Regions from separate parts of the Maritalea sp. S77 genome, predicted to be linked through region 3. Evidence: predicted binding sites of a transcription regulator. Region 3 holds the regulator's gene; each other region holds the start of a gene.
What was found. The regulator LexA, encoded in region 3, represses DNA repair genes until DNA is damaged. The targets are predictions, from matches to a motif close to TGTTCNNNNTGTGTTCNG.

Region 1 (3,283 bases), on a different contig from region 3:
TTGCGCGGCACCAATGGCGCGCTTTCGACCAATTCGTGATCATGCTGGCTAAAATAATCAAGAAACTTGGATCGAATATCGTTTACGCTGGTCATAAATCTCTATTGGCCTTGCACAAAAGTCAGAACTTCAGGCGGTTTTACACGCCACAACCCGCCCTGTCCAGCAATTGAGTGGCGGTTAAAGTGCCACAAGACAAACAAAAAAGGCGCCGAATAAATTCGACGCCTAAATGTCAGCAAGGACAATTTATTCCAACATCTATTTGTTGGAATTATCGACAATCTCAAGGCTCTCATCAGCCTCAGTTTTGTCTGGTTGCGGTGGGGCAATCATATTCTCTGTCAAAAGCCCGGCGCTCTCGCGCACGCCACTTTCAATCTCATAGGCAATCTGCGGGTTATCCTTTAGGAATTGACGCGCATTTTCGCGGCCCTGCCCCAAACGTTGGCTGTCATAAGAGAACCAAGACCCAGACTTTTCAACCATGCCAGCCTTCACGCCCAAGTCGAGCAATTCGCCAGTTTTAGAAATGCCTTCGCCATAAATAATATCAAACTCAACCTGACGGAATGGAGGGGCAAGCTTGTTCTTCACCACCTTCACCCGTGTTTGGTTACCCACCACTTCGTCGCGATCTTTAATCGCGCCGATGCGGCGAATATCCAAACGTACAGAAGAGTAAAACTTCAGCGCGTTACCACCGGTTGTTGTTTCAGGTGAACCAAACATCACGCCGATCTTCATCCGAATTTGGTTGATGAAAATCACCATGGTTTTCGAACGAGAAATAGATGCGGTCAATTTGCGCATCGCTTGGCTCATCAAGCGCGCTTGCAAACCAGGCAAGCTATCGCCCATCTCACCCTCAAGCTCAGCTTTAGGCGTTAGCGCCGCAACGGAGTCGACCACCAAAAGATCGATCGCACCAGAGCGCACCAATGTATCCGCGATTTCCAGCGCTTGCTCACCAGTGTCAGGCTGCGAAATGAGTAAATCATCAATGTTCACCCCCAGCTTGCGGGCATAAACTGGATCGAGCGCATGTTCAGCATCCACAAAGGCACAAATGCCGCCAGCTTTTTGAGCTTCGGCAATCGCATGAAGTGTCAAAGTTGTTTTACCAGAACTCTCTGGCCCGAACACTTCAATCACACGGCCACGCGGCAACCCGCCAATGCCCAATGCAATATCCAAGCCCAAAGACCCGGTTGGGATAGATTCAACCTCCACGGCGGAGTTTTCACCCAACCGCATAACAGAGCCTTTACCGAAATTTCGCTCAATCTGAGAGAGCGCGGCTTCAAGTGCCTTATTCTTATCCATAGATCCCCCTTCGACCACGCGAAGTTGTGAATTTGCCATATGCCCTCTCCTTATTCCAAAGTCCAAGGTCCCATGCAAATTTATTCGGGCCCGGGTGAAAATATAATTTGTACTATATTTGTTCTCATATTTTCACCATTTTGTCAACCGATATAAATATCTGCAATATATACGCTTTTCAGGTTTGTTCTTTTTTTGATCTAAAACACATGCAAATTATCCATGTGGGTTAGTTACAACTGCGCTCAACTTAGAATTGTTACGCCAAAACACGTAGAGCGCAGAATCACTATGCACAAAGCCTAATCGAGATCGCCTTCATCGCCAGTCTCACCCGCCAACACATTTTTCACTTTGGCCGCCAACTGTTTTAGAGAAAACGGCTTCGGCAAAAACTCGACGCTTACATCATCTTCAAGACCCTTGCGCACATTTTCTTCAGCATAACCCGATACAAAAATCACCTTGATATCAGGATAACGCTGGCGCATTTCGCCCAGCAATGTCGGCCCGTCCATTTCGGGCATCACCACGTCAGAGATGAGCAATTCGATCTCGCCGTCAATTTCTTCCAAAACCTCCAGCGCTTCCACGCCGCTATCCGCTTCATGCACCACATAGCCAGCAGACGCCAAGGCTCGCGCAGAAAATGCCCGCACGCTATCTTCATCCTCAACGATCAAGATGCGCTCTTTACCGGTCAAATCACGCCGTTGGGTCGCCACACGCTCAACAACTTCTTTCGCCACATGTGCAAATTTCGGCAAGAAGATACGGAACGTCGTACCGCGGCCCAATTCGCTATCTGCATAGATGAAGCCGCCTGTTTGCTTCACAATGCCATAAACGGTGGAGAGACCCAAGCCTGTGCCTTTGCCAATGTCTTTGGTGGTGAAGAATGGTTCAAAAATCTTGTCCATCACCTCTTGCGTCATGCCCGTGCCGGTGTCTTGCACTTCGATCAGCACATAATCCGCTGCGGGCATACCGCGATAATTGAAGGTCGCGGCCTCGGCTTCGCCCACATTGCGCGTGCGAATATTTACTGCGCCACCATCCGGCATCGCGTCACGCGCGTTCACCACCAGATTGATGACCACTTGTTCCAGCTGCACATGGTCCGCACGCACTGGCCAAAGCTCCGCCGCATGTTCCACGCTGAGGCTGATGCTATCGCCAATCAAGCGCTTAAACAGCACGGTTAGATCATCCACCAACAGTGACACTTCAAGCACTTCTAAGCGCAAAGTTTGCCGACGGGAGAACGCCAGCAATTGCCGCACCAGCCCTGCCGCTCGGTTGGCGTTTTGCTTGATTTCCATCGTATCTTTAAACGATGGATCGTTCGGGCGCAGATTAAGCAGCAACAAGTCAGAAAAGCCGATAATGGCCGTCAGAATATTGTTCAAATCGTGCGCAATGCCGCCCGCCAATTGCCCAACCGCCTGCATCTTCTGGCTTTGCGCAAACTGCTGCTCAAGCACACGTTGTTGCGTTGTATCCAGCGCATAAACAATAGCACTCTCGCCATGTTCATCAGGATCGTCAATGCCCGAAACATATAGTCGCACACTGCGTTCATTGTCGCTTTTCAGCACCGCGTCAACAGGTTCAATGGTCGAGTGGTTAGCGTTTGCCTGCTCCAATGCGGTCAACAAGTTTGGCTTGGCTTCATCCGCCACAAAATCAAACAGCGGTAAATGATCGGTAGCGCGCTCACCGCGCTCATTGTCGAATGTGCGCATAAACGGCGCGTTGGTGCGCAAAATGCGCCCTTCGGAATCCACAGCTGCAATGGCAAATGGCGTGTCGTTAAAGAACCGCGAAAACTTCACTTCCGCCGTGCGCAACTCTTCAGACAAATCAGCGCCGCGAGAACGATCAAGCACAAGGGTGCGGGTTTCGCCCAAATCACCCTCTGCAAGCCGCGCCGCGCGATGCAACAAGCGCACTGGCA
Region 2 (3,283 bases), on a different contig from region 3:
GAAACTGGCTCTGTTGGCTTTATGTTCGACCGCGTGGGCGAAATCACATATCCGGCTGAAATTGGCGATGCTGACAAAGTGATGGACGCCGCGATTGAAGCGGGCGCCGATGATGTGGAATCAAGCGAAGATGGCCACATTATCTATTGTGTGTTTGAAGATCTCAATGATGTGTCTTCTGCGCTGGAAGCCAGCTTGGGCGAACCTAAATCGGTGAACCCGATTTGGAAGCCGCAAAACCTGACACCAGTGGATGCCGAAAAGGGTGCGACATTATTTAAGTTGATGGATGCGCTAGAAGATGATGATGATGTTCAGAACGTTTATGTCAATTACGACATGTCTGATGAAGACATGGCAAAATTGTCTGAAGAATAGCTGACACCATCATAAAGGGCGAACGATGCTTCGTCGTGTTTTTGAAATAGCCAAGCAATTGCTGCCGCGCTTTGATCGTAAAGAGCGCAGCGTTGCCTTGGCTATTTTTTTGCTGTTGCAGGCCATGTTGCCCAGCTATGCAGCGGCGCTTTCTTCGCTCAATGGTCAAGATGGCCTCATTCTTTGCACTACCCATGGCCTGATTGAAATTCAGGATGAAACTGTGCCTGCGGGTGCAGAGGGAGATGGTGGCCTTTGCGTGATGGCGCAGGTGGCTGGGTTTGTGCTTGCGGACATTTCTACCGCTCCCGTTCTTCAGTTTGCGATTCCTCAAAGTCGCGGTGCTAATAGCCTTTATTCTCAACCTCAAGTCGGGCGACTCGATCTGTTCGAGCCGCAAGCGCAAAGGGCGCCGCCCGTTTCGATTTGAATTCGACCAACAAATTCAAATCAAATCTATGAGGATAGAATTATGAACACAGCGAAATTTTTCGCGGCCCCTGCTGTTGCCGCACTTTCAATTGCCCTTTTTTCAGGGAATGCCCTTGCTCACGCCACTTTGGAAACTGGTGTTGCCCAGCCAGATAGTTACTACAAAGCCGTAGTGCGCGTGCCCCATGGTTGTGATGGCATGGCCACCAACAAGCTGGTGGTTGAGTTGCCTGAAGGTTTTTACAACGCAAAACCCATGTCTCACCATGGCTTCGCGTTGAGTGTTGAAAAGGGTGCTTATGAAAAAATGTTCACGTCACACGGCAAAGACTATAGCGAGGGCGTGAAGCGCGTTATTTGGGATGGCGGCGTCGTTGAAGACTGGGCCTATGATGAGTTTGTTATCCGCGGTAAAATTGCCAATGTGGCAGCGGGTGACACGCTATATTTCAAAGCGACCCAGTATTGCGGTGATGCGGCGAGTGTGGCGTGGGATCAAATTCCTGTTGCAGGCGAAGATCGGCCAGCGCATCCAGCACTTGCCTTGAAAATTGAAGGCGGTGCTGATGTTGCCGACGCTCATGCCGGGCACGATATGTCAAAAGATAAAATGGCTGAAATGGTCATGGCTGGCGACATTAAGATTGAAAAAGCCTGGACACGTGCAACACCCAATGGGGCGAAAGCGGGCGGCGCATTTTTACTTGTCACCAATATGGGAGACAATGCGGATCGGTTGATCGCAGCCTCTTCCGATGTGGCGGCGAAAGTTGAAATTCATGAAATGAGCATGAAGGACGGCGTGATGAAAATGCAGCAGCTTGAAGCGGGTTTGGAGATTGCGCCTGGGGCATCTGTTGAGTTGAAGCCCGGCGGCTTCCACATCATGATGATGGGCCTAAACAAAACCATCGCTGAAGGCGACATGGTGCACATCACTTTGGAGTTTGAGAAAACTGGCAAAGTGGATGTGATGTTCCCCGCTGCTCCTTTGGGCGCGCCATCTATGGATCATTCGAAGCACTAAATCCTGCACAAGTCGGTGCAATTGCTTTCAACTGACTTGCGTACAGAACAAGAACATGTTCAAACTGAAGCGGCGTGCACATTGGGTGTGCGCCGTTTTTTGATTCACGAAATGGGGCGGCGGTGAGCGCACATTCAATTCGAATATTGGGACTGGACCCGGGATTGCGCAATACCGGTTGGGGCGTGATTGATACCGAGGGAAATCGGCTCAAATTTGTCGCGTCCGGCACCATTAAACCGCCCACCGATGAAGAGCTTAGTGAGCGGCTTCTCTGCTTACATGATGAAATCAAAAAGCTGATTGAAGAATATCGACCAGATGAAGCAGCGGTTGAAGAAACCTTTGTGAATGCGGGGCCGCGCTCGGCCCTTTTGCTAGGGCAGGCGCGCGGTGTTTGCTTGTTGGCGCCCGCCTCATGCGGGTTGCGCGTGGGCGAATATGCGGCGAATGCGGTGAAAAAGTCAGTTGTGGGCGCAGGCCACGCGGACAAGAAACAAATTCAAATGATGATTAAGGTGTTGATGCCCACTGCTAAATTTAAAAACGCAGATGCGGCGGATGCGCTGGCGATTGCGGTGGCGCATGCGCATCACCGTCCCGCGCTCAATCGGAGAGAGGCAAGTCTATGATCGGGAAGCTAAAAGGCTTGGTGGAAGGCATTTCAGACGACAAGGCGCTGATAGATGTAAACGGCGTTTGTTATGAAACCCATTGCTCTGGGCGCACATTGACAGCCATGCCAGCCAAAGGCGAAGCGGTGTCGCTGTTCATCGAGACTTATGTTCGCGAAGATCAGCTCAAATTGTTCGGCTTTATCTCTGAAAGTGAGAAGCAATGGTTTTTGTTGTTGATGACTGTGCAGGGCGTTGGCGCAAAAGTGGCATTGGCAATTTTGTCCACTCTATCTGCTTCTGAATTGTCATCGTCCATCGCCTTGCAAGATAAGGCCATGGTGGGCCGCGCACCCGGTGTTGGCCCCAAAGTGGCGCAACGTATTGTGTCTGAGCTTAAAGGCAAAGCGCCCGTTGGTGGCGTCATTGATGCGGGTGTTCAAGGTTTGCAAGAAGCGTTGGGCGAAGGTGTTGCGTCAGGCAATGTGGCTGACGCGGTTTCTGCGCTCACCAATTTGGGTTATGCGCAGGCGCAGGCTAGCGCTGCCGTGGCGCGTATCGTGGCGAAAGAAGGCGACGGTGTGGAAACCGAAAAGCTGATCCGCATGGGGCTAAAGGAATTGAGTTCCTAAATGACAGATCAAGCGCAACAAAATGCTGGCAATTTGGGCAAGCATCCGCATGCATTTGCTTGGGTGAGTATGCTCGCGGGGCCTTCATTTTCAGCATTTTTAATGATGATGTTGTTTAATGGGAGCGCGTTGAGCCAATTGTTGCGCGAGCCAAGCTGGTTTTATTTTTCCTTAGCTTTTTATCAGCCCACACTTATCTC
Region 3 (3,283 bases):
TTGGTTATTGCGCGCTGGCGCGACCTCAAACTCTATGTATTTGATCCTCAACACGCCGCAGCGATTGGCTTGCCCGTACGCTGGCTGCATTACGGTTTACTGGCCTCAATCTCATTGATCGTTGTCGCCGCACTCAAAGCCGTTGGCATCATTCTCGCCATTGCAATTCTTATTGCACCAGGCGCGATTGCCTATCTGCTTACCCGCAAATTAGGCCCGATGTTGATCATCGCAACAACCGTTGCCGTGTTTAGTGCCTTTACCGGCGTTTTCATCAGCTTCCATTTGGATAGCGCACCCGCGCCCACAATTGTGCTGGTGATGACCATATTGTTCATACTAGCATTCTTCTTTTCGCCCGCTGCCCAGCGCGCGCATGAGATCACAAATTGATAAGGGGGCGCGCAGCCCCCTTTTTTGATGTTTAGAGGCCAATATCCTTACGGATATGAGCGCTCAAATCTCCAACATATGCGCGGCGAACGCGTTTTGAACGTCCACCGAAATTGGCTTGACGCCGGCTGAAGATTTGGCGCCAAGCCAAACCTAATCGTTCGAAAATATTAAGTGTTAAAGCATGTTGTTTTTTCATGTTTCCTGACAAACGCGCAGCCGCGTTCGTTCTCCGAAATTGGAGTTGACAAAATGCACGCAGCCACACGGAAACCCGCGCGAAAACGCACGATTAACGATGAGTTCTCGGACGCAGAAACAGCGCCTAAGAAGGGTTAGTGTTGATGTTGTGACAGCGAGGACGCAGCCATGACGTCCTCAAAAAGAACGTCGGTTATTTAGAAACCGGCGTGGAACGCGCCGGGGACGTGTGAAATTTATGATTAAGGTTCATAATGTTCCCCTTTGCTGGTTGCGGTGTCGGGGCCCCAAAATATGGGAGGACACCCCAGTTGAAGTTACACCAATCGCTATACGTTGTTCGTTTTACGATGTCTATATAGGGTGTGACATTTTGTACATTATGGAAATGGCTGTTGCACATTGGCAACACGCACCCTTTTCACCAACCATTGCAAATCATTGAAAATATGTCACTTTTCGAGGGCGCAAATCCGGACTTGCAGAACATAGGAGGAACAGGTATGGTTGTTCAACATTTGTTCCGATTCTAAAAAGGAAGTCCAATGCTGACCCGCAAGCAACATGAATTGTTGATGTTTATCCATGAACGGATGAAGGAAAGCGGCGTGCCCCCTTCATTCGATGAAATGAAAGACGCGTTGGATCTAAAGTCGAAATCAGGCATTCATCGCCTAATTACCGCGTTGGAAGAGCGCGGCTTTATCCGCCGCCTCCCCAACCGCGCCCGGGCAATGGAAGTGGTTCGTTTGCCAGACAGCATGAACCCCTCTCTTGGTGGCAAGAAGGCTAAGTTTGAGCCTAGCGTCATTGAAGGAACACTAGGCAAAGCACCTGAGCCTGCGCGTCCAGAACCAATGTCTAACGATGCACATGCACCAGTGCATGTGCCAGTGATGGGCCGCATCGCTGCGGGTGTCCCCATTGAGGCGATTCAAACCCAATCCCATACTGTTGCGGTTCCCCCTGAAATGCTCTCAGGCGGTGAACATTATGCGTTGGAAGTGCGCGGCGACTCCATGATCGATGCTGGCATTTTTGATGGCGACACTGTGCTGATCAAAAAGCAGCAGACGGCCACCAATGGCGAAATTGTTGTGGCGCTTGTGGATGGCGAAGAAGCAACGCTGAAACGCTTGCGCAAAAAGGGCAACTCCGTTGCACTTGAAGCCGCCAACCCGGCCTATGAAACGCGAATTTTTGGTCCGGATCAAGTCGCTGTTCAAGGTCGATTGGTCGGCCTCTTCCGCAAATATTAGGCTTTAAGCGGATCATTTTTCGCCGTAATCAATTCGCCATGGCCGCGCTTGATCGTGCACGGCATGGCGAATGCTCCATTTAGCTTCGCCGTTTATCTCGCCTCTAAAGTAAGCTGCAGCTGTCCCAAATCGGCGTATATCCCAATGCCGCAGCATTTGGCTAACACCCGCACAGCTTTGGTAAAGTGAATCCTGCTCCACAATCAGGTCAACCAGTCCGCAGTCTTCCCGAACAGCAATTTTGTCGCGTGCCAGCAAGATTTTTTGCCCAGCGATATCGGCAATACAGCCGCGCGGATCACATTGCCCAGTCAACAATTGATCTTTCAAATCAACGCCCAACCACTCCGCCCAAACACGGGTAGTAAAATTATTGCCGATCCGATTGACCTGCGCCCACTGCCCATCATTTTGCTTCAGGAAAACAGAACGTGTTTGATCGGAAACCAGAAGATCAGGTGTTGACGCTGTGCCGAAAAGGCTGATCATTGCTATCACAAACAATGGCGGCACAAATCGCCATGCGGACTTCAGGATCAAAAACACCATGAGCGCGCCGCCACAAACGGGCAAAACCCAACCTTGCAGCGGCGCAACATAAGTCCAGTCTCCTCCAAGATGGGTGAAAAACTTAGCTATAGTAATAACCTGCTCAATGCCCCAACCAGCCATGTGCAGCACGGGTGTTTCCAATCCGAATGGCATCAACACGCTCGCAAAAATCAGTGCTGGAAGCACAAAGAACCCAACCAATGGCACGGCCACAAGGTTCGCAAACAATCCAAATGGTGCAAACTGGCTGAAATGCACCGCCGCAATGGGCGCAGTTGCAACGCCAGCTACCAAACTGGTCAAACTTAACCCGCCCCAAAAACGCGACCACGCGGGCCATCGCTGCACCTGCCGCACATTTCTAGTCCATTCATATACGCCAACGAGCGCGCCAACGGCGGCGAAAGACAATTGAAAGCCCGGTTTAAACACTTCATTGGGATAGAGAATAATCATCAGGATACACACAAGTGCCACGTTCCGCAGCGTAATAGCGCGTCGCCCCAACAGCACAGCAACAAATGCAATAATGAGCATAATTGTGGCCCGCTGCGTTGCGATATTTGCGCCAGAAATACCCAAATAGAACAGTGCCGCTGCCATGGCCGCAATTGCAGCAATCGTTTTGCCAGGCATTGAAAGTGGGAACATTGGCAATGCCAACAAAAACCGAAGTCCAAAAAATATGCCGCCAGCTACCAAACTCAAATGTAATCCAGAAATGGCCAACAGGTGAGCCAATCCGCTCACCGCAATTTCATCTCGCAAATCCGGAGCAATGGCTGATTGATCACCAATGATAAGTGCGCGCGCAATCGCCGCATCCCTCGGGGCCATAGCCGCGGTAAATCGCGCTGCGATGGCATAACGTATATCAA

Region 1: the regulator LexA is predicted to act here: its motif matches at 1,435-1,452, upstream of recA (recombinase RecA).
Region 2: the regulator LexA is predicted to act here: its motif matches at 1,876-1,893, upstream of ruvC (crossover junction endodeoxyribonuclease RuvC).

Annotation. Positions count from the first base shown of each region.
Region 1 is NZ_JBNAGG010000002.1:548,251-551,533, reverse strand. It holds gene alaS (alanine--tRNA ligase) at 1-95, opposite strand, end outside; gene recA (recombinase RecA) at 262-1,365, opposite strand; gene cckA (cell cycle histidine kinase CckA) at 1,629-3,283, opposite strand, start outside.
Region 2 is NZ_JBNAGG010000004.1:167,371-170,653, forward strand. It holds gene ACP15Y_RS13915 (YebC/PmpR family DNA-binding transcriptional regulator) at 1-378, shown strand, start outside; gene ACP15Y_RS13920 (hypothetical protein) at 404-808, shown strand; gene ACP15Y_RS13925 (copper chaperone PCu(A)C) at 851-1,837, shown strand; gene ruvC (crossover junction endodeoxyribonuclease RuvC) at 1,960-2,469, shown strand; gene ruvA (Holliday junction branch migration protein RuvA) at 2,466-3,083, shown strand; gene ACP15Y_RS13940 (hypothetical protein) at 3,117-3,283, shown strand, end outside.
Region 3 is NZ_JBNAGG010000001.1:227,532-230,814, reverse strand. It holds gene ACP15Y_RS01130 (metal ABC transporter permease) at 1-393, shown strand, start outside; gene lexA (transcriptional repressor LexA) at 1,140-1,853, shown strand; gene ACP15Y_RS01120 (ComEC/Rec2 family competence protein) at 1,866-3,283, opposite strand, start outside.